2 regions of the Metabacillus sp. KH_069 genome follow, and region 2 is predicted to be linked to the other one. Evidence: a T-box and tRNA genes for the amino acid it is inferred to sense, from the RefSeq annotation. Region 2 holds a T-box; the other holds one or more tRNA genes.
The links. A T-box is a leader RNA that pairs with one kind of tRNA and senses whether it is charged. The one in region 2 lies ahead of pheS (phenylalanine--tRNA ligase subunit alpha), so its partner is inferred to be a tRNA-Phe.
Positions count from the first base shown of each region.

Region 1: it has a tRNA-Phe gene. The T-box ahead of pheS (phenylalanine--tRNA ligase subunit alpha) is inferred to sense a tRNA for this amino acid. The anticodon was not compared.

Region 1 covers NZ_CM174460.1:4,395,465-4,407,520, reverse strand. The annotation lists gene AC3ISE_RS22055 (adenylosuccinate synthase) at 1-537, shown strand, start outside; tRNA gene AC3ISE_RS22050 (tRNA-Phe) at 988-1,060, shown strand; gene AC3ISE_RS22045 (peptidoglycan DD-metalloendopeptidase family protein) at 1,342-2,796, shown strand; gene yycF (response regulator YycF) at 3,055-3,759, shown strand; gene walK (cell wall metabolism sensor histidine kinase WalK) at 3,765-5,609, shown strand; gene AC3ISE_RS22030 (YycH family regulatory protein) at 5,599-6,945, shown strand; gene AC3ISE_RS22025 (two-component system regulatory protein YycI) at 6,932-7,738, shown strand; gene AC3ISE_RS22020 (MBL fold metallo-hydrolase) at 7,745-8,539, shown strand; gene AC3ISE_RS22015 (S1C family serine protease) at 8,644-9,864, shown strand; gene AC3ISE_RS22010 (CxxH/CxxC protein) at 9,925-10,080, shown strand; gene rlmH (23S rRNA (pseudouridine(1915)-N(3))-methyltransferase RlmH) at 10,163-10,642, shown strand; gene AC3ISE_RS22000 (L-dopachrome tautomerase-related protein) at 10,814-11,911, shown strand.
Region 2 covers NZ_CM174460.1:3,313,716-3,325,771, reverse strand. The annotation lists gene AC3ISE_RS16800 (replication initiation and membrane attachment family protein) at 1-43, shown strand, start outside; gene dnaI (primosomal protein DnaI) at 63-998, shown strand; gene ytxC (putative sporulation protein YtxC) at 1,119-1,943, shown strand; gene thrS (threonine--tRNA ligase) at 2,290-4,221, shown strand; ribosomal protein L20 leader region at 4,356-4,485, shown strand; gene infC (translation initiation factor IF-3) at 4,544-5,062, shown strand; gene rpmI (50S ribosomal protein L35) at 5,084-5,284, shown strand; gene rplT (50S ribosomal protein L20) at 5,312-5,671, shown strand; gene AC3ISE_RS16765 (DUF1294 domain-containing protein) at 5,750-6,019, shown strand; gene AC3ISE_RS16760 (TVP38/TMEM64 family protein) at 6,075-6,683, shown strand; gene AC3ISE_RS16755 (sigma-w pathway protein ysdB) at 6,690-7,085, opposite strand; gene AC3ISE_RS16750 (dUTP diphosphatase) at 7,224-7,712, shown strand; gene AC3ISE_RS16745 (M42 family metallopeptidase) at 7,776-8,861, shown strand; gene sspI (small acid-soluble spore protein SspI) at 8,893-9,105, opposite strand; gene AC3ISE_RS16735 (TrmH family RNA methyltransferase) at 9,275-10,033, shown strand; T-box leader at 10,434-10,676, shown strand; gene pheS (phenylalanine--tRNA ligase subunit alpha) at 10,739-11,773, shown strand; gene pheT (phenylalanine--tRNA ligase subunit beta) at 11,788-12,056, shown strand, end outside.

The sequences.
Region 1 (12,056 bases), 1.1 Mb from region 2:
TCTGGTGTAGGACCAACGAAAATCAACCATGTTGTCGGTGTTTCCAAAGCATACACAACACGTGTTGGAGACGGCCCGTTCCCTACTGAACTCGATAACGAAATCGGACATCATATCCGCGAAGTCGGCCGTGAATACGGTACAACTACAGGCCGCGCACGCCGCGTAGGCTGGTTTGACAGCGTTGTTGTCCGTCATGCACGCCGTGTCAGCGGAATTACAGATTTATCATTAAACTCCATTGATGTTTTAACTGGCATCGAAACATTGAAGATTTGTACAGCATACAAATACAAAGGCGAAATCATGGAATCTTTCCCTGCAAGCCTTAAAGTACTTGCTGAGTGTGAGCCTGTCTATGAAGAGCTTCCAGGCTGGACTGAAGACATCACAGGCGTCCGCGACCTTGGTGAGCTTCCGCAAAACGCACGCAACTACATCGAGCGTGTATCACAGCTTACAGGCATCCCTCTTTCGGTATTTTCAGTGGGACCTGACAGAACACAAACAAACGTTGTAAGAAGCGTATATAGCTAAGCAAAGGATCGAAAGGGGCTTGCCTCCTTTCGATTTTTTAGATTAAGGAGTCGAGATAGCCTTTTTCTATCAGTCTAAATCTTGATTCTAGCAATATTTTCTCTCATTCACTATAACAAGTTTCTTTATATTAAATAATTTCCTTGTGTTTCCGCGAATCATGAATTATAATAATAAAGGTCCGGTGTTAAACAACGTTTTACATAACATTGTGAAAAGATTATATAAAGGTTCGGCAGCCTGAAATTCGGGCGAAGGTCCCAAGAACAAAAACAACGATGTACTTCATACTTAAACATGGCTCGGTAGCTCAGTCGGTAGAGCACGATCGAATAAGCTGCGAAGCATTCACATCAGCGCACAAATTGAGCCGCTGCTTGGTTAAGCTTCCTGAAATTTGGGCGAAGGTCCCAAGAACAAAAACAACTATTGTACTGCATACTTTTATATGGCTCGGTAGCTCAGTCGGTAGAGCAAAGGACTGAAAATCCTTGTGTCGGCGGTTCGATTCCGTCCCGAGCCACTCAAAAAAGACATGATCCTTATAGGGTGCATGTCTTTTTATTTTGTGACTTTCGCGGCATGAGAAATCCTGCTTATATGGGCATATATTGACAGGAAACAGTAAATTATGTCACCAATAATACAGAAATGTTACATTTTGCAAAATGACTAGGTAATTGTCTGATAATATGCTAATTTAATATAGTGATAAAAAAATAGAATTTTGTCGAAATAGAACTATTTGCTTATAAAATGATAGATAAAGTACTTAGCAGTGGTTAATTGGGAGGAAATTAAATCGTGTTTAAGCGCATAAATGGATTCGTTGGAAACAACGTTCAATATACAAAAAACAGCATAATGAAGAAGGCTTTTTTTAGTTTGGGATTTGCCGGAGCACTGTCGTTTGGCATTGGATCTGCATCTGCGGAAGAAAAGCTTGAAACGGTCTATCATGTTTATTTAGATGGAGAAAGAATTGGTACAGTCGACAGTCAGCAGTTAATTGATGACCTTTCAAAGCAGAAAGTTGAAGAGGCCAAAAAGAACTATAAAGATTATCAATTAACGGTTGAAGAAATTGAAATGATCCCTGAGCAAATGTTTCGTCCTGTTTCTAACAACGAAGAAACAGTAAACAAGCTGAATGCAGAAATGGATGTTGTAGCAGAAGCTGCATCCATTAAAGTAGACGACCAAAACGTTGCTTACTTCAAAAACAAAGAAGAAGCCGAAAGTGTATTGAACAAATTTAAAGGCAAATATGTTTCCGAGGACGTTTTGAAACAGCTGGATACGATGAAAGATTCCACCGTGCCTCTGCAGCCTATTAAAGAAAATCAATCACGTATATTAGACGTTTCCTTTTCTGATAAAGTTTCAGTTTCAGAAGAAAAAATTTCTCCCGATAAGCTGATTACGGCTGAGGAAGGCTTAAAGCTTCTTGAAAAAGGAACACTTGAAGAGAAAAAACATAAAGTCGATGGTACCGATGTACTCAGTACAGTAGCTGCTGAATATAAACTTACTGTAGAAGAACTTCTTGCACTTAATCCAAGTTTAGAAGATGAAGATGTCATTAAACCTGGTGACGAACTGAATGTAAAAGAGTATAAACCATTTACAAATGTTCTTGTAAAAGAAGAAGTATCTAAGAAAGAAGCAATTGCCTATGAAACAGAAGTGATCGAAGATTCTTCTATGTTCAAAGGTGACAAGAAAACGAAACAAGAAGGCAAAGACGGTCAAAAGCTGTTAAATTATATTGTTTATAAAGAAAACGGCAATGAAGTGAAACGCGATACAACAAAGGATGAAACACTTACTGAGCCGGTAAAAGAAATTATCGTTAAAGGCACGAAAGTCGTTCCTTCACGCGGCAACGGATCTTTAGCATGGCCTGCTGTCGGCGGAACTGTAACAAGCAAACTTGGAACTCGCTGGGGCAAAATGCATAAAGGAATAGATATCGCAGGTGTAAGTGATCGTACGATTAAAGCTGCCGATAATGGGAAAATTGTTTATGCAAGAAACTCAGGAGCTTATGGAAACAAAGTCGAGATTGACCACGGAAATGGCATGAAAACAGTTTACGCACATCTAAACTCTATTTCTGTCTCTGTAGGTCAAACCGTATCTCAAGGCCATAAAATCGGTGTAATGGGATCTACTGGACGTTCAACAGGCGTTCATTTGCATTTCGAAGTTTACCAAAATGGAAACTTGAAAAATCCGCTCAATTACTTGAAAAAATAACCTCTAGCTTTGCTAGAGGTTTTCCTTATTTCAGCTCGGCAATATGCCGGGTTTTTGTCTTTCCTGAAAGAAATAATTTTTAGCGGTAAGTTTTCAGTGAGTTCATGATGAACCTCTTTTCACGCTGCAGCTGACTTACTGCAGCACATTTAGGAAATAGCTAAAAAGAAATACGCCTTGAAAAGGTGAATCTGTTTAGTAGAAGTGGTAAATTAAGAATAAGGAAAGAAACACCTTATGTAAAAGGGGCGATTGGCCATGGAAAAGAAGATCTTAGTTGTTGATGATGAAAAGCCGATTGCAGACATTCTGCAATTTAACTTAAAAAAAGAAGGCTATGAAGTATTTTGTGCCTACGATGGAAACGAAGCAGTCGAAATGGTAGAAGAAATTCAGCCTGATCTCATTCTTTTAGATATTATGCTCCCGAATAAGGACGGAATGGAAGTATGCCGTGAAGTCCGAAAAAAATATGAAATTCCCATTATCATGCTGACAGCGAAAGATTCTGAAATCGATAAAGTGCTTGGACTTGAACTCGGAGCTGATGACTATGTCACAAAGCCTTTCAGCACCAGAGAGCTTTTAGCACGTGTGAAAGCGAATTTAAGAAGATTGCAGGCTCTTCCTCCAGAACAGCAATCAGATAAAAATGAAATTGAAATCGGCTCATTAACGATTCATCCGGATGCCTATGTCGTCTCTAAACGCGGTGAAACGATTGAACTGACTCATCGTGAGTTTGAGCTGCTTCATTATTTAGCTAAACATATTGGACAAGTTATGACGCGTGAACACCTCCTTCAAACCGTTTGGGGCTATGATTACTTTGGTGACGTCCGCACTGTAGATGTGACCGTGCGCAGACTAAGGGAGAAGATCGAAGATAACCCTAGTCATCCGACTTGGATTGTGACACGAAGAGGTGTCGGGTATTACTTGCGAAACCCTGAACAGGAGTAGGTTTCATGAATAAAGTAGGTTTTTTTAGATCGATCCATTTCAAATTTGTAATGGTTTATGTGCTCCTGATTATGATTGCCATGCAGATCATAGGAGTTTATTTTGTGCAGCAGCTAGAAAGATCTTTGACAGAAAACTTCAATACCTCCATTACGCAAAGAATCAATTTTATTAATTACAGCATTGAACAGGAAATGACGAAAGAACGGACAGAGGATCCATCAGGCACCCTTCCGACGCTTGAGGAAGACATCACCGCTATATTAAAGGACTTTGCAAAGGATGAAATCCAGGAAATCAGAGTCATTGATAAAAATAGCCGCGTGATTGCTACGTCAGATCCTAATAATAGCGATATTATTGGAAAACGGACGACGGAAGTTCTTGTAAAACGGACGCTTGTTTTCGAAAAACCGGATGAAAAAGTCTATATAGAACGCGACACAAGCAGGCGTGTATGGGTTTCCTCAACGCCTATTAAAAATATTGACCAAGAAACCATCGGTGCATTGTATCTTGTAGCTTCGATGGAAGAAGTATTTTCTCAGATGAGGGTTATCAATGGAATCTTAGCCACAGGAACCGGTATTTCCTTGGCAATCACCGCAGCATTAGGTGTTTTTCTTGCGCGTACGATTACTAGGCCAATGTCTGATATGAGAAAGCAGGCAATTGAGTTATCCAAAGGTAATTTTTCAAGGAAAGTTAGAGTTTACGGCGAGGATGAAATTGGCCAGCTTGCCATTACGTTTAATAATCTGACAGATAAACTTGAAGAAGCTCAGGCCTCTACTGAAGGAGAACGTAAAAAGCTGGCATCTGTTATTGCGCATATGACGGATGGCGTCATCGCAACGAACCGAACTGGGGAAGTTATTTTGGTCAACAATCCGGCCTTGGAAATGCTTAACGTTTCACGTGAAACCGTTTATGAGGTGCCGATTACGAAAATACTCGGGATTGAAGACGAGTATACGTTTGATAGTTTAATTGAGCAGCAGGACTCCCTTATTTTAGATGCAAGCACTGAGGATAAGCCATACATCCTGAGAGTGAATTTCTCTGTTATTCAAAAAGAGCAAAAACGAAATAATGGTCTGATTGCTGTCATTTATGATATTACGGAACAGGAAAAAATTGATGAGGAAAGACGTGAATTTGTAGCTAACGTATCTCATGAACTAAGAACACCGCTTACGACGATGCGAAGCTACCTGGAAGCACTTGCCGATGGAGCCTGGGAAGATAAAGAAATTGCTCCTCAATTTTTAAACGTCACTCAAAATGAGACAGAACGGATGATTCGTCTTGTAAATGATTTGCTGCAGCTTTCAAAACTGGACAGCAAAGATTACCGCATCAATAAAGAATGGATTAACTTTACTACTTTCTTTAATCAAATTATTGACCGGTTTGAGATGACAAAGGAACAGCACGTGACCTTCCTGCGCAAGCTCCCGGACGAAAAACTCTATGTGGACATTGATCCTGATAAGATTACACAAGTGCTGGATAATATTATTTCAAATGCTCTCAAATATTCGCCAGAGGGCGGTCTGATTACATTTAAGGTTGAAGTGCAAGAGGATAAGCTTCAAATCAGCGTAACAGACCAGGGAATGGGCATTCCAAAAGGAACCGAGAACAAAATATTCGAGCGGTTTTACCGTGTGGACAAAGCGCGGACAAGAAAGCTCGGGGGAACAGGTCTCGGCCTTGCTATCGCAAAAGAGATGATTGGCGCGCATGATGGGGAAATATGGGCAAAAAGTGTGGAAGGCAAAGGAACAACGATCTTGTTTACTCTTCCATTTACCCGGGATCAAGAGGATGATTGGGATGAATCGTGAACAAGCAAAAACAGTCATATTAGTGCTGCTTGTCTGCTGCAGTGTGTTTTTTACGTATAACCTGTGGACCTTTAAGCCTAACTATGACTTTATACAAAATAGCCAGTATCTAGAAAATGCACCTATCAGTCAAGTGAAAAACGAGCCGGCTAACGTGATCCGTCCCTATCAGATGTTTGTCCATCAAAATGCCGAGCATTACGGAACGTTTAAAGCTGAAAATATTGATTTCCTGTGGAACCAGCTGCGAAACTGGAATATCAGCGAAGTGAAAAATGTCTCGAGCAGATACACGTCTGATCAGCTTGATGAATGGCTGAATGGGAAAAGCGAATCGAAAAAAATAGAATTTGTTTTCAGTGACAAAATTCCGTTTGAAATCTTTCAATCTATCTTTCAATATAAATCGCAGAAAACCATTTACTCTTCTTTTGACCGGATTGTCCTGCCTCAGGCAAAAGCCAATCAGCCGCAAAAAATTATTTTTGTTTCTGTCGAACAAAGACTTGTATATGAGGCATCTATCAGCAATGAAAACGCAAGAAACATCATTGCTTCCATCATTGAAAAAAAGGAAAACTTGGATCCATACCTTTCGATCGATCTTTTAGAAGATAAGAACTTGCTTCTGCCTGAGGGCAAGATTGAATTGAATCAGATGAAGTATATTATTAATTCGATCAGCGGTGAGAATTTCAAACAGGCGCTCTTTACAAATCCAAGCTATGTAAGAAGAGAAATGAAGCCTACACAAAACGTCTATACAGACGGAACAAGCCTGCTGACCGTTTACCCAAGCCAGGAGAGATTAAGATTTGTCAATCCGACCATCGATCCGAGCATGTTTATTGAACGGGGAAAAGCTATGAAACAAAGCATAGAGTTCTTAAATAATCATGGCGGCTGGACAGATGACTACCAGTTTTACAATATGGATTCCGACAGCCAGCTCGTCTCGTTTCGTCTGATGGTTGACTCTGTTCCCGTGTTTGAAAATAACACAAATACGTTTGGACCTACTGAGATTTCGATGCGGTGGGGAAATAATGAAATTGCGACCTATTTGCGCCCTCTCTATGATTTAGATACAGAATTTGTTCCAAATGCAGTGAAGATGCCAAATGGCAAAGAAGTCATGAATCTGCTTGAGCAGAGAAAGACGATTGAAAAAGAAAATGTGAAGCGGGTATTTCCTGCTTATGAAATGTCTGCAACAGCAGAGCCGAGAATTGTGGCCGTTAAACCGTACTGGTACGTAGAAACCGAAAGCGGCCAATTCGTTAAGCTGCAGGCAGGAAATGATACGCTTGGAGGTAACAGCGATGGATTGGAGTAAGACGAAATCCATTTTTATACTGGCATTTCTCGTTCTGAATACGTTTTTAGCAATTCAATATTTTAATATTATCATTACAAACAGCAGGTACGATGTGATTCAAAAAGCAACAGTTGAAGAACAGCTTGCAGCTGAAGGAATTACTTATGGAGAGCTGCCTAAAGGTAATGAAAAAGGTGCTTACATTACAGCTGAAAGCAAGGTTTTCTCTGAGGAAGAACTGAAGGCTTTATCCAATCAGGAGATTCTTAATGTTGAAACTAACTTCACCGGTTTAAAAGCTGAATTTGAAAAACCGATTGGACTGCCTGAGACGAATACCCAGAGTAAATTGAATCAGATTGTCCGCGAGAACATCCTTTACGGAGATCAATATGCGCTATGGAAGACGGATAAGGTAAAAAATACAATCGTCTATATTCAAACATATAATGATAGAATGGTCTTTCAGGACCTTTCTACTGACCAGAACATCGGGATGCTGACCCTTTATTTAAATGATAAGAATCAGATTGTCAGCTATGAGCAGACCATGCTTGAAAATATTGAGGATTTGGAAGAAAGACAGGACACCCTCCCTGCCCTTAAGGCACTGGAGGCTCTCTACAATAAAAATGATTTAAAGCCAAACAGCAAAGTAACAGAGGTGCAATTTGGCTACTATACACCTTTTCCCTTATCAGGAGAACAGATATTGGCACCGACATGGCATATCGTTGTAAATGAAAAAGAGGATTATTACGTAAATGCATTAGAAGGACAAGTGATCCGTTCTAATGAAAAATTGGAGTGAGAAACGATGAGCTTGCAATTCAGTGTTCTCGCAAGCGGAAGCACGGGCAATGCCACTTATATAGAAACAGATCAGCATTCATTGCTCGTTGATGCGGGATTCAGCGGTAAACAAATGGAAGTGCTGTTTCAGCTGATTGGGAAAAAAATCAATCAGTTATCCGGTATTCTTGTTACCCACGAGCACAGTGATCATATTAAAGGTTTGGGGATTCTTGCAAGAAAATACAAGCTTCCGATTTATGCAAATGAGAAAACGTGGAATGCAATGGAAGGGCTGATCGGAGCCATTCATCCCGATCAGAAGTTTATTTTCCAGACAGGCACCGTTCGGTCATTTGGAGGACTTGATGTAGAATCGTTTGGCGTGTCGCATGATGCTGCTGAGCCGATGTTTTATGCTTTTCATCATGAAGACAAGAAGCTGGCATTAATCACGGATACAGGGTACGTCAGTGACAGAATGAAGGGGATCATTGATAATGCGGATGCCTTCGTTTTTGAAAGCAACCATGATGTGGACATGCTCAGAATGGGTCACTATCCATGGAGTGTAAAACGCCGGATCCTGAGTGATGTCGGCCATGTATCAAATGAGGATGCTGCCCTTGCAATGACCGATGTGATCGGAGACAAAACAAAAAGAATTTACCTGGCCCATTTAAGCAAAGACAACAATATGAAAGAGCTCGCAAGAATGTCTGTACAGCAGACGCTTGCAAGCAAAGGGTTCATGTCCGGCGAACAGTTTGAACTGTACGATACAGATCCTAAAAACCCAACGCCTCTCGTTACTGTCTAAGATATAAAAATAGATTTTTTTGGATATCCTTGAGTATAATATTGCTAAGATATACACACTATTCATACAGGGTTTGTTTGTGTGAAAGGATGGGTGAAAAAGCGATGGGGTATTACGATCAGGACTATGAACAGTATAATCGAAAACAAAAAGGAAACCGGGGCGGAAAGTTCCTGCCAGGCCTCCTTGGCGCAATTTTAGGAGGGCTTCTCGTCATTTTCTCCATTCCTGTGCTTGCGAATATGGACATCCTTCCATATGACCTGGCTTTAGGAGATGACGACGAGGAAACTGGCGAGGATCAGACTCCGAACGAAACCGAACCTTCCAAAAACATTTCAGTCGATGTAAGCACAGCTGTTACCCAAGCTGTCGACAAAGTCTCAAAAGCTGTCGTTGGTGTGGTGAATATTCAGGAAGCCGGCTTCTGGAATGAAAAAGGCGAAGCGGGAACAGGATCAGGTGTCATTTACAAAAAAGAAGGCGGCAATGCTTTTGTCGTCACGAACTATCATGTTATCGCCGGTGCATCTCAGATTGAACTGAGCTTAAGCGATGGAACCCGTGTACCTGCTGAGGTCCTCGGAAGCGATGAGCTCATGGATCTGGCTGTTCTCAGAACAGAAAGCAAACCAGTGGAGCAAGTCGCGGAATTCGCAAACTCAGATAATGTGAAGCCTGGAGAACCCGTCATTGCCATCGGTAACCCTTTAGGCCTTCAATTTTCAGGGTCTGTCACACAGGGCATCATTTCCGGTACAGAAAGAGCGATTCCCGTGGATTCCAATAATGACGGCGAGGTTGACTGGAACGCAGAAGTTCTTCAGACAGATGCAGCCATCAACCCTGGAAACAGCGGCGGAGCACTCGTGAATATCGACGGAAAATTAATTGGCATCAACTCAATGAAAATTGCTCAATCAGCAGTAGAAGGCATCGGGCTTGCGATTCCAATTAATCTAGCTGCTCCAATCATTGATGACTTAGAAAAGTATGGTGAAGTCAGACGCCCATTCCTTGGCATCGGCATGCGTTCATTAAATGAAGTATCAAGCTACCATTGGGAGCAAACGCTGAAGCTTCCGGCAAAAGTAAAGTCAGGTGTAGTGGTCATGAGTGTGAATCCAGTATCACCGGCAGGCCAGGCTGGACTGAAAGAGATGGATGTCATAACAGAATTTGACGGCAAAGAATTAAAAGATATCATCGACCTTCGAAAACAGTTATATAAGAAAGCTGTTGGAGAAAGTGTAGAACTTGTTTTTTACCGAGAAGGGAAAAAACAATCAGTGAAGCTGAAGCTTGGAGAAGAACAGGAGGGGTAAGTTTCTCCTGTTTTTTCTTTGTACGAATAAATCCACATTGTGGATAAACGGAGGAAAATCATGAAATGCTGTGAAGAACACATCGAATTAGCGATAGATATGTATGTAGACGAGCATGAAATTGCGCCAGAAATCGAAAAAATCAGAGAAATCAACAAGTTATCCACAACCTGTGAATTGTGCACAAACCCTGCTGTATATATAGTGGGGAACTAATATTCGCACACTAAATGTGGATAAGTTGTGCACAAATGTGGATAAAATCTGTTGGTAATCTGTTCTTAAGTGGGGATAGCCTGTGAATATAACAATTTGTACAATCGGAAAGTTAAAAGAGAAATATCTAAAACAAGGAATCGACGAATTTTTAAAGCGTTTAACACCGTACGCAAAAGTCGACATCATCGAACTCCCGGACGAAAAAGCACCTGAAAACCTCAGCGAATCCGAAATGGAAATGGTCAAGCAAAAAGAAGGCGAACGCATCCTTTCGAAGATCTCCGATGACACTCATGTCATTGCGCTGGCAATAGAAGGGAAAATGAAATCATCTGAGCAGCTTGCAGCTGATTTAGATCGTTTAGCTACATATGGAAAAAGTAAAGTGGCGTTTGTAATCGGCGGATCGCTGGGGCTGAGCAATGAAGTTATGAAGCGGGCGAATGATACATTGTCTTTTTCGAAGATGACGTTTCCTCATCAATTAATGAGGCTTATCTTAGTGGAGCAAGTTTATAGGGCTTTTAGGATTAATCGGGGGGAACCATATCATAAGTGAATGAGGTTCTTAAATAACTTCATTCTAGCGTTAATAAAACCAGCATTTTTAGTAATGGGAAGTTGAAACCCACAGCATCCATATGATTGAAAATTTATCAAGAACCAGGCACTACAAAAAATTTTCATCATATATAGGTTATATCCGTTCGGATTTGATGAGGAGGATATCATGCAACCTATGTTACCTATGGAGAAATATTTTGGGCAGTTTGAACTGGTGCATGCTTTTTATGGGGCTATGCCTACAGGTGTCAGCGTTTCCGAAACCGGTCGTATTTTTGTTTGCTTTCCGAAATGGGGAGACGACGTTCAATATACTGTGGCGGAAATTGTTGAGGGTGAATTGCAGCCTTATCCCAGTTTAGAAACCAATGTGGTTAATACTGGGAATATTACGATGTCTTTCGTCAGTGTCCAAAGTATCGTTGCTGATGGAAGAGGAACACTTTGGGTACTAGATACAGGGGCACCAAATTTTTCTGAACCTATTCAAGGGGGAGCAAAATTAGTTGCTGTTGATTTAAGCACGAATACAATAAGGAGAGTATATACCTTTACAGAAGATGTTGTCTTGCCAACAACTTATCTGAATGATGTCCGTTTGGATTTTCGGGTTGGAAGAGCAGGCTATGCATATATAACGGATTCTTCTTCCAGAGGGCCAGGGGCTATTATCGTCGTAGATTTAGAAAATGGAAACGCGTTTAGACGGTTAAATGGGGCAATATCAACTTCACCTGATCCCTATTTTTTACCGAAAGTAGAAGGTGAAATTTTGATGAATCGAAATCCGGACGGCTCGACTTTCCCATTTAGGTTGGCTTCCGATAGCTTAGCGATTTCTCCTGATGGAAAGGTTTTATTTTATGCTCCGCTAGCCAGCCGTCAGCTGTTCTCTATCTCAACAGAAGCCCTAAGAGACAGAAGGATACAGGACATGAATTTATCCCAATATGTGCAGTATTGGGGGGAAAAAGGTGCGTCTGATGGAATGATCACCGGCGCAAAAGGAACCGTTTATGCGGGAGACTATGAAAACAACAGTATCCGGAAGATATTGCCGAATGGCGCAATGGAAACCATCGCACATGACCCGAGAATTTTATGGCCGGATACTTTTTCAATTGGCCCCGATCAATACTTATATGTCATTGTGAATCAATTACATCGGCAGGCGAGATTTCATTATGGAAGAGACCTGCGGGAAAAACCATATAGTTTACTTCGTATGAGAATTGATGAATTCCCTGCTCCTACCTTTTCATAATAATCTTAAACGAAGGTAGCTATCCTCATCAGGGAGCTGCCTTTTTTGGAGCATAAGTCAGCATTTGAGGGAAAGACAATGCAGAAGCATTAATGCCCCTTTAGCACCATTTCGAACAAGGTCAGTTCACAAAGTGTTTTGAAGC
Region 2 (12,056 bases):
TGAAGAAAAAATAAAACAATACAGACAGCAGCAGTCAGAATAACTTGTGGAGGTGAAATCAATTGGAATCGATTAATAAAACGTTAAGCGGACTTGCTAACCGTGAGGATTTTCAAAAACGGATGAGTGCGATGAAAGCACAAATTATGAAGAATCCAGACATTCAAAAATTTCTGAGTGAACATCGTTTGGAAATTGATGATGCGATGATTAACAGAAGTCTAATCAAGCTGTATGAATACATCGGCCAAAGCAAGCGGTGTGCAGATTGCCCGAGCCTCTCAGAATGTAAGAACCTAGTTGAAGGATATCATCCGCAGCTTATTTTACAAGGGAAAACGATCGATTTAAAATATGAGGTTTGCCCAATGAAGGAAGCAGAGGATGAGCGCAAGAAACATCAGGCTTTAATTAAATCCATGTTTATTCCCCGTGATATTTTAAATGCGAAGCTTGAAGATATTGATTTAAAAGAAGACAGCAGGGTAAGAGTTGTTCATACGGTTCTCAGCTTCAGCGAAGAATATGAAGCAGGAAAGAATGTGAAGGGAATGTATCTTTACGGTTCGTTTGGAGTCGGCAAGACCTATATACTCGGAGCCATTGCAAATGAGCTCGCCAAGAAAAAAATTCCTTCCATGCTCGTTTATGTTCCTGAATTTATGAGAGAACTGAAGAGTTCACTCCATGACAATTCACTTGAAAGCAAGATTGATGCCGTTAAAAAAGTGAAAGTGCTTATGCTCGATGATATTGGTGCAGAGGCGATGTCCAGCTGGATTCGTGATGATATATTAGGCTCTATTCTTCAATACCGCATGCTTGAAAATCTGCCGACATTTTTCACGTCAAACTTCAGCATGAAAGATTTGCAGAGTCATTTAAGTGTTACACAGCGCGGGGAGGAAGAACCTGTAAAATCCGCACGAATCATGGAGAGAATTAAATATCTTGCCGATCCTTATGAATTAAAAGGCCGAAATTGGCGGGAGAGGTAGCTCAGCGAGACACAGTTCTAAAAGGACTGTGTTTTTTATTTTCCCTTAAAAAACGATTCTATTTAACGGTTCTCCGCCATATAAATGAAATCAGGTATTGGCTAAAAAGGGGGGACAACCATGATCGAAATATTTTTCAATTCTCCGCATGAAGCAGAAACAGTCCACAATATGCTTGATCATGAACGCGATAAATGGAAAGCTGAGATTGTTAGAATAAAGGAACATGGAATTCAGATTATGAGCAATGATCCAGTTGAGATGATTAACGTCCTTCTGATTCCGGTGATCGTCCGCTACATCCTGAAGTACAAAGAATCTCACCTGATGCTGTCCATCATTAAAGACAGATTCTATTTTCAAGAGCCTGAGGAACAGCAGCAAATCATACATATTGCCGAGGCGATTATTGAAGGAGAACGCAGCGAGATTCCGAAAGTTGATCAGCTTCCATTAAGGGAAACTCCGATCTATGAAGCTCTGGCTGATTTTATCAGGCCTAATCTGTCTTTTGCGCTTCCATCCTTTATAAAATTCCGTCTTCACCAGTATGTGGAGCGTTTAAATAAATATATTGAGATTGCCATTGAAGAGTACAAGCTCGAGCAGGAATACCAGACATTTATTCAGAGTTTAAGAGATTATGCCATGAGCAGAGAAACGAAAGTGAACGTGCTTCATATCGTGCATGAAAAAGAGCTGACAGTTTACAATGAACAGTTTGCAAAACTGAGCCAGGATGAGCTGATGAAGTATATTGACAGGTCCTTTATTCATCAGCATCCTATGTACATTGACGCTTCGCTTTTGGCGCCGCTGGTGTCAATTGCTCCTAACAAAATTCATTTATATACCGATTCTCCAGACTTTGGCATGGTTAGAACCATACAGAATATTTTTTTAGAGAGAGTAAACATTTATCCGAGAAAAAAGGCGGGTATTTAAAAAAAAGCTGAATAATCTTGATTTCCCCTGGAAATGATTTTATAATACGTAATAAATACATGATAAGTTATGATGAGGACATGAGAGTGTTATCACGGCGCAAAGAGAGGGAAGTCAAGGCTGAGAGCTTCCTGGCATGAATAACCCGCTTACCACCTCTAAACTTCAGCTGTGAAAGGCATGATGCCGAGTAATCGCTGACGGGTATTCCCGTTACAGATTTTTTTGAGCCATTCACTTTAAGACGTGAATGGAAACAAGGGTGGAACCACGGCGAATAATCACTCGTCCCTTACTTTAGGGACGGGTTTTTTATTTTTCAAAAATTATCAAAGGAGTGACAAGGATGTCAGACGCTGTAAAAATTTCATTTCCGGACGGAGCTGTAAAGGAATATCAGGCAGGCACAACAACTGAAGATATTGCGGCATCCATCAGCCCGGGGCTTAGAAAAAAATCATTAGCAGGAAAATTCAATGGTGAATTGATTGATTTGAAAACACCAATCGATCAAGATGGAAGCATTGAAATTGTCACACTTGACAGTCCTGACGCATTGGAGATCATCAGACATAGTTCTGCACACGTGCTCGCGCAGGCTATAAAAAGAATCTACAAAGATGTGAAGCTTGGAATTGGACCGGTTATCGAGAACGGATTCTATTATGACATTGATATGGAACAATCGATTTCTGTTGAAGATCTACCGGCCATTGAAAAAGAAATGAAAAAAATCATCAATGAAAACATCGAAGTTGTCCGCAAGATCGTTACAAGGGAAGAAGCAAAAGCCATCTATGAAGAGATTGGCGATAATCTGAAACTTGAACTTCTGGATGCTATTCCTGAAGGCGAAAAGGTAACAATCTACGAGCAGGGTGAATTTTTCGACCTTTGCCGCGGCATACACGTTCCTTCAACTGGAAAATTAAAAGAATTCAAACTTTTAAGTGTAGCAGGTGCGTACTGGCGCGGAGACAGCAACAATAAAATGCTGCAGCGCATTTATGGCACAGCTTTTATTAAAAAAGCAGACTTAGATGAGCATCTTCGTTTATTAGAAGAAGCGAAAGAGCGCGATCACCGCAAGCTGGGTAAAGAGCTGAGCTTATTCACTACGTCCCAGAAAGTAGGTCAGGGTCTTCCAATCTGGCTTCCAAAAGGTGCGACAATCCGCCGTATCGTTGAGCGCTACATTGTGGATAAAGAAGAGCGCCTGGGCTACCAGCACGTTTACACTCCTGTTCTTGGAAGTGTGGAGCTCTACAAAACATCAGGTCACTGGGATCATTACCAGGATGACATGTTCCCTGCTATGTCTATGGACAATGAGGATTTAGTTCTTCGTCCAATGAACTGCCCGCATCACATGATGGTTTACAAACACGACATTCACAGTTACCGCGAGCTTCCGATTCGTGTAGCTGAGCTTGGAACGATGCACCGCTATGAAATGTCTGGTGCACTGAGCGGCCTTCAGCGCGTGCGTGCAATGACACTTAATGATGCACATATTTTTGTCCGCCCTGATCAAATCAAAGATGAGTTTATCCGAGTGGTGAGATTGATTGAAGAAGTCTATAAAGATTTTGGAATCAACGATTATTCATTCCGTCTTTCTTACCGCGATCCAGAGGATAAAGAAAAATACTTTGATGATGATGCAATGTGGGAAAAAGCTCAAAGCATGCTGAAGTCAGCAATGGATGAACTTGAACTTGATTATTTTGAAGCAGATGGCGAAGCAGCGTTCTACGGTCCTAAGCTTGATGTGCAGGTTCGCACAGCACTTGGAAAAGATGAAACACTGTCTACAGTTCAGCTTGACTTCTTATTGCCGGAGCGTTTTGATTTAAATTATGTCGGCGAGGACGGCAAACAGCATCGCCCGGTTGTTATTCACCGCGGGGTCGTATCAACAATGGAACGCTTTGTAGCCTTCTTGATTGAAGAATACAAAGGAGCTTTCCCGACTTGGCTCGCTCCGACTCAAGTGCAGGTTATTCCGGTTTCGCCTTCTGTACATCTTGACTATGCGAAAAAAGTTCAAGAACTGCTGCAGGCTGAAGGAATCCGCGTAGAGCTTGATGCACGCGATGAAAAAATCGGCTATAAAATCCGTGAGGCACAAATACAGAAAACTCCTTATATGCTTGTTGTCGGTGACAATGAAGCGGCTGAGTCTGCTGTTAATGTCCGCAAATACGGAGAACAAAAATCAGAGACAATTGCTCTTAAAGAATTTATCGATGGAATTGTTAAAGAAGTGAAGAGGTAAAATCTTCTCGAAAAAAACTATTGCACATCCAGTAAATGTTTGATACAATTCATTTTGTTGCAATAAAACCAGCATGACTTGACAGCGGAAGTTTTTTCGTGATATAATTTGCAGGGTAATTGAATAGAAGTTTGTCTTGCAAGCAGAAGCACCCGCTTCTCACCTGATCGACGCATCATTGCAGTCTGCAGGTTTACGACTATATATACTTAGTATACTAAATCGTAGTGTGGGTGTTTTGTGCGCCCACACTTTTTTGTTTTTCAAGAAAGTGTAGCACAAACAATTCATCTGTTCAGTTAAAAATCCTTGGAGGTGGCTAATTATTAGCAAAGACATGATGGTAAACGATGGAATTCGCGCTCGTGAGGTTCGTCTGATTGGTGCAAATGGCGACCAGCTTGGAATTAAATCTCGCCAAGAGGCGCTTGAGATTGCTGCCAGATCGAATCTTGATTTAGTTTTAGTTGCTGCAAATGCGAAACCACCTGTATGTCGCATAATGGACTACGGCAAATTCCGTTTTGAGCAGCAAAAGAAAGATAAAGAAGCACGTAAAAATCAAAAGATCATCAGTATTAAAGAGGTTCGCTTCAGCCCGACAATTGATGAGCATGATTTTAACACAAAACTTAAGAATGCACGCAAGTTTCTTGAAAAAGGCGATAAAGTGAAAGCTTCTATCCGTTTTAAAGGCCGTGCAATCACTCATAAAGAAATTGGTCAACGTGTTTTAGACCGTTTTTCTAAAGCTTGTGAAGATTTAAGTACAATTGAGTCTCATCCGAAAATGGATGGACGAAGCATGTTCTTGGTTCTAGCACCTAAAGTAGAAAAGTAAAGATACGAGGAGGAATACCTTATGCCAAAAATGAAAACTCATCGCGGCGCTGCAAAGCGTTTCAAAAAGACTGGATCAGGTAAATTAAAACGTTCACACGCTTACACTAGCCATTTATTTGCTAACAAATCTACAAAAGCAAAACGCAAACTTCGCAAAGGCACTTTAGTAAGCAAAGGCGACTTCAAACGCATCCGTCATTTATTAGATAATATTAAATAATTCGTTTTCACATAGGAGGGAATTGACATGCCAAGAGTAAAAGGCGGTACTGTCTCACGTCAAAGACGTAAAAAAGTTATTAAATTAGCTAAAGGTTATTACGGTTCAAAACATACATTATACAAAGTTGCTAATCAGCAAGTAATGAAATCATTAATGTATGCTTACCGCGATCGCCGTCAGAAAAAACGCGATTTCCGTCAGCTTTGGATTACTCGTATCAACGCAGCTGCTCGCTTGAATGGTCTTTCTTACAGCCGTTTAATGCATGGCTTAAAGCTTGCTGGCATCGAAGTAAACCGCAAAATGCTTGCTGAGCTTGCTGTAACAGATGCTCAAGCATTTGCTCAATTAGCAGACGCTGCTAAAGCTAAATTAAACAGCTAATCATTGCTGAAAAGGTCATTCTCACCGTTTGAGAATGGCCTTTTTTCACATTTATTTTTATAGAAAGGGTGCAAGTTGATGGCGCTTCTGATTGGATATTACATAATACTGAATATTTACGGCTTCTATTTAATGGGAGCAGATAAAAATAAAGCGAAAAAGGGACAATGGAGAATCAAAGAAAACACGCTTTGGCTTATTGGCTTCATTGGGGGTGCGATCGGGCTGACAATTGGAATGAATGCATTCAGGCATAAAACGAAGCATCAATCGTTTGTTGTCGGTCTGCCTGTTTTGATGGTGATTCATCTCGTCCTGTTCAGCTATTTTTTATATAAGATGTCATAATGCCGCTATAAAACAGATACAATTTAGTAACACGTTACTCACAAAAAGTCATCTTATGAACTGCATGAAAGAGGTGAGAACAATCGATCTTGCAACTTCAGCAGTCGTTTCAACGGTTCAGTCCACAGGCTTTCTGGCACCGCTCTTTTTTATCTTTATGCACATCTTAAGACAGTTTTTATTCATTCCTGTGGTTGTCATCTGTATCATTGGAGGAATACTATTCGGAACTCAATTTGGGACCTTTTATTCGATTATCGGGCTGACTGTCGCAAGCATAAGTTTTTATATCCTATCAAAACAATTTCCTTCTTTTTTGGAGCGGTTTTCAGGATTAAGGAAAAAATGGCTTGGTAAATACACGAGACTTTCTGTAGGACAAATCATTGTTCTTAGAATGATCCCGTTCGTTAACTTTTCCATTTTATCATTATGCATTCTTGACCGGTCGACATCATTTAAAGATTACGCAAAGCTTTCTTTTTGGACTCATATCCCTGCAGCCTTTTGTTTTACATCCTTTGGGGCTTACTTTGGAAAATTCTCGCTTATTACAACAATTGTATTAATTGGAACGCTGATTTTATTTGTTTATTTGCTGAGGGAAAAAAGAGTGGTCTTAAAATGGAACGATTTCTTTATAAAATCAATGGAAAAGCCGTGACCTCTGTCACGGCTTTTTGCTTTTTAATAATAATTCTTTTACTGGACTTTTCCAATCGAGTGCGGCATGAGGATATTGTTCCCTCACTTTTTCCTCAACAAATTCAAAATCAGAGAGAGAAAGTCCTTGGAGTTTACTTGGACTGCCGGTCCACATAAAGATGGATACAACCTCAAACGCCAGATCTGTTGTTCCAAGGTATTTCTCGCCTTCGAACAAAACACCCTTGTAGGTTAACAAAAAGTTTTTGCGCACGTTGTCACGGTCATCAAGCAGGAAATACTCTTTTTGCTCCTGTGCAAGCTCAAGCTTCCGCTTGGGATTCAGCACATATTTTACAAGAGAATAAAGGACAAAGACAATAAGAGCAAGCAAAAGTAATCGTAACAGGATTACTATCATGGTAGTGCCTCCCAAACGTATTTTGTTACAATACGTTTGAAGCATTCATAAAGTTTCAGTTTTTTTATGGAAGTTCAGATTTTTTTTGAAGTGAAAAGGTGCAAGTGTTAAACTTGGCGAGTATAGGAGTGATAAACAATGAATTTTTTGAAGCTGTTTGAGATGCAGAATGATCTTGATTCGAAAATTGAAAAACAGCACGGTTTGGAAGAAGAACCGCTGCTTGAAAAGAAAATTTTAGCTTTGCTGGTTGAGGTAGGCGAACTGGCCAATGAAACAAGATGCTTTAAATTTTGGAGTTTAAAGCCCCCGGCTGAAACAATCGTTATTCTTGAGGAGTATGTGGATGGCATACATTTCATTCTGTCGCTTGGAATTGAGATAGGCGTGACAGATGGTGTTGAGTTTGATTTAGCCGCTGATGAAAATTCCTTAACAGCCCATTTTGTGCTTGTTTATGAAAAAATTGCGCAGTTTGAAAAAAGCCGTTCAGAAGCACACTATCTAGAACTGTTTCGACAGTATCTTTTGCTCGGAGAAGCTCTTGGATTTTCACCTGAAGAGATTGAGGCTGCTTATGTTAAAAAAAATGAAGTCAATCACGATCGTCAAAAACAAGGGTATTGAGAATTTTGAATTACTTTCCAGCGTCTAGTATAATAGTAATTAATAAAAGAGGGGGGTAAACTGATGGTGAAATTAGACGAAACACTGCAGATGCTGAAAGATTTAACAGATGCAAAAGGAATTCCCGGCAACGAAAGAGAGCCGAGAGAAGTCATGAAGAAATACATAACGGCATATGCCGATGAGGTAACAACAGACGGTCTTGGGAGCTTGATAGCCAAAAAAACAGGCAAAGAAGGCGGCCCGAAAATTATGGTTGCGGGTCATTTAGATGAAGTAGGCTTTATGGTTACCAAAATAGATGATAAAGGATTTCTCCGTTTTCAGCCGGTAGGCGGATGGTGGTCGCAGGTTATGCTCGCACAGCGTGTGACGATCAGCACCAAAAAAGGGGACGTGACAGGTGTGATCGGATCTAAACCGCCGCACATTCTTCCTCCTGAAGCAAGAAAAAAACCGGTCGATATTAAAGATATGTTTATTGATATCGGTGCATCAAGCCGTGAGGAAGCGATGGAGTTCGGGGTCTTGCCTGGAGATCAGATCGTTCCTTATTTTGAATTTACAGTTATGAACAATGAGAAGATGCTTCTTGCGAAAGCATGGGATAACCGCATCGGCTGTGCAATAGCAATTGATGTCCTTAAAGGGCTGAAAGACGCCAACCATCCAAATGTTGTTTATGGGGTCGGAACGATTCAGGAGGAAGTAGGTCTTCGCGGAGCGCGTACTTCAGCACACGTAATCCAGCCTGATATCGGTTTTGGTGTCGATGTCGGGATCGCAGGCGATACACCTGGGATTACAGAGAAAGAAGCTTCAAGCAAAATGGGGGAAGGCCCGCAGATTATTCTTTATGATGCATCAATGGTTTCTCATAAAGGACTTCGTGACTTTGTTGTCGGGGTTGCCGATGAACTCAGCATTCCATACCAATTTGATGCGATTGCAGGCGGCGGAACCGACTCAGGCGCCATTCATATGACAGCAAACGGTGTACCTGCGCTTTCCATTACAATTGCAACGAGGTACATTCACTCTCATGCAGCTATGCTTCATCGCGATGATTATGAAAATGCAGTAAAACTGATTACTGAGGTTATTAAACGTCTTGATGAAGAAACCGTTAAAACAATTACCTTCGATTAATCATAAAAATGCTGGGCAGATTGCCCAGCATTTATTTCTTTTTTAAACCTTCTTCAAGAATCGTCAGCATTTCATTTTTCTCATCCTCGCTTGAATTCTGCCAGATTACCTCGAACAGAACGCCTAAGCCAGGAAGCATTTTTTCTTCTCCGTTTTGAATGGCATCTACAATTGTATCCTCCAGCTGACCTTGATCATTGCCTGATACATTTGAGATAATGGCATTTCTTAAATTTAAATCCATCATTATCACTCCATATCTTATAATATTTACCTACCCATATCCTGTGTTATTTTGTGTTTTTTATGTATGTTTTATAAGATATAATATAAAAAGCTGGACAAGAGAAAAAAGTGATTCAGAATCACCTAATTATATAGAAGAAATGCAGCAGTAAAGGAGCAGTATACTCGTGAAACGAATTGAATCTTTGCAAAATCAGAAGGTTAAGCAGTGGCGTAAATTACATACAAAAAAAGAACGTGACACAACAAATACATTTTTAATTGAAGGCTTGCATTTAGTAGAAGAAGCTTTAAAGGATAAATCCGTGATTAAAGAATTGATTATTTCAGAAGAAACGGACATTCCATCTCACTGGAATGCGGATGACCTGTCAATTACATATGTCACAAAAGAAATCATGAAAGCTATCTCTGAAACCGAATCGCCTCAGGGTGCAGCCGCAGTCTGTGTTCAATCAGAAAAGCACGAAATCAGTGCCTGGAAAAAGGTCGTACTGATAGATGCAATCCAGGACCCTGGTAATTTAGGGACAATCATCCGGACTGCAGATGCTGCAGGCATGGATGGAGTCATTCTTGGTGACGGGACAGTTGATGCATATAATTCTAAAGTTGTCCGTTCCAGTCAGGGATCAATCTTTCACATTCCTATTGTAAAAAGGAAATTGAATGAGGCAATCTCAGAGCTTAAACAGCAAAATGTCTCCATATACGGAACCTCGCTCCAAAATGGTGTTGATTACCGCAAAACGGAAGCAGCAGCTTCATTTGGCCTGCTCATTGGCAATGAGGGTAGCGGAGTAAATAAAGAATATCTTCACCTTACTGATCAAAATCTGTACATTCCAATCCTCGGAAAAGCGGAATCCCTAAATGCAGGGATTGCAGCGGGAATTCTTATGTATCACTGTATTGGGGATCAATAAGGGCGGAGTTTTCGCAGCTCCTTATTTATTCCGGTGTGTCTGGAAAATAAAATTTCAAATTTGGCTAGATGCCCCTCGGCCAGAACAGTCGGCTCCGCTTTTCGGTGTTGTCTAGCTCCATCGCCCAACTCCTCAGCCAGAACGGATCCGGCAGTAAAGGCAAAAAGCGCCTTTTCTGTCGGATCCTTATCTGTCTGTCGGAGCTAACCGGGCGATTCCGCTTTTCGGCGGTGTCTAGCTCCGCCTCCTAGTCCCTCGGCCAGAACAAATTCCCCCAAAAAGTCAAACCCGGACTTTTCGGGTGAATTCTTATCTGTCTGTCGGGCCTGAACAGTCGGCTCCGCTTTTCGGTGTTGCATGAACAATTTCTTTTCATTATAATAAGATACAGTTACATACTCTAACAGCGATGATAGAGAAGAGTAGTTTACGGGAGCGTCAATCAGGGAGAAAATGCCGGTGACTGAGAGCATTTTTTTGACTGCGGTAAATGAATTCACCTCTTTAGCTGGCATCAGGACCATTCGGCTTTTGAATGTAAAGGTGTTCCGGATCAATTCCGTTATCTTAGAACGAAGTGAACAGCTTATGTTTTTTGGGCTGTTAACAAGGGTGGTACCGCGATATTCAACTCGTCCCTTTTTTGGGCGGGTTTTTTATTTTGGAAAAAAATGATCATTCATTTGAAATAAAGGAGGAAACAGCATGCAGGAACAACTGAAACAGCTTCAGTTAGAAGCACTTGAAAAAATACAAACAGCAAATGATTTAAAAAGTCTGAATGACATCCGTGTCTCATACTTAGGAAAAAAAGGACCGATTACAGAAGCGCTCCGCGGTATGGGGAAATTATCTGCAGAAGAGCGTCCGTTAATGGGTGCCCTTGCAAATGAGGTCCGTGAAAGCATTGCGACGAGCATTGCAGCAAAACAGGAAGGCCTTGAGGAAGCTGCGGTTGAGGAAAAACTGGCTGCAGAAACAATTGATGTGACTCTTCCTGGACGTCCGGTTCGAGCTGGTAACCATCATCCTATTACAGCAGTTATTGAAGAAATTGAAGATCTGTTCCTTGGCATGGGTTATTCAGTTGAAGAGGGTCCTGAAGTTGAAACAGATTACTTTAACTTTGAAGCATTGAATCTTCCAAAAGGGCATCCTGCTCGTGATATGCAGGATTCGTTCTATATTACAGATGAAACGCTGCTTCGTACACATACATCCCCTGTTCAGGCCAGAACGATGCAAAAGTACAAAGGTCTAGGGCCTGTTAAAATTATTTGTCCTGGTAAAGTGTACCGCCGCGATAACGACGATGCGACACATTCTCATCAATTCACTCAAATTGAAGGGTTAGTAATCGATGAAAACATCAGCATGAGCGATCTAAAAGGAACACTGGAAGCCTTTGCTAAAAAGATGTTTGGAGAAGACCGCGAAATTCGTTTGCGTCCAAGCTTTTTCCCATTTACAGAGCCTTCAGTAGAGATTGATGTTTCATGCTTTGCTTGTGGAGGACATGGGTGCAATGTATGTAAAGGCACTGGCTGGATTGAAATTTTAGGTGCTGGAATGGTTCATCCGAACGTTCTTGAAATGGCTGGATTTGACTCGAAAAAATACAGCGGATTTGCATTTGGAATGGGCCCTGAGCGCATTGCCATGCTGAAATACGGCATTGACGATATTCGCCACTATTACACTAATGATGTTCGTTTCTTAAAACAATTTAAAAGAGCATAAAAGGAGGTTTACTGATGTTTGTTTCATATAAATGGCTGCAGAATTACGTTGATCTCAGCGGAATATCAGCAGAAGAACTGGCAGAAAAAATCACTAGAAGCGGGATTGAAGTAGAAGGTGTTGAAACACTGAACGAAGGCATGAGCGGTGTTGTAATTGGTCATGTGCTTGAAAAAGAACAGCATCCGAATGCTGATAAGCTGAACAAATGCTTAGTAGATGTCGGAGGAGAACTGCCTGTGCAGATCATTTGCGGTGCTGCAAATGTTGATAAAGGCCAAAA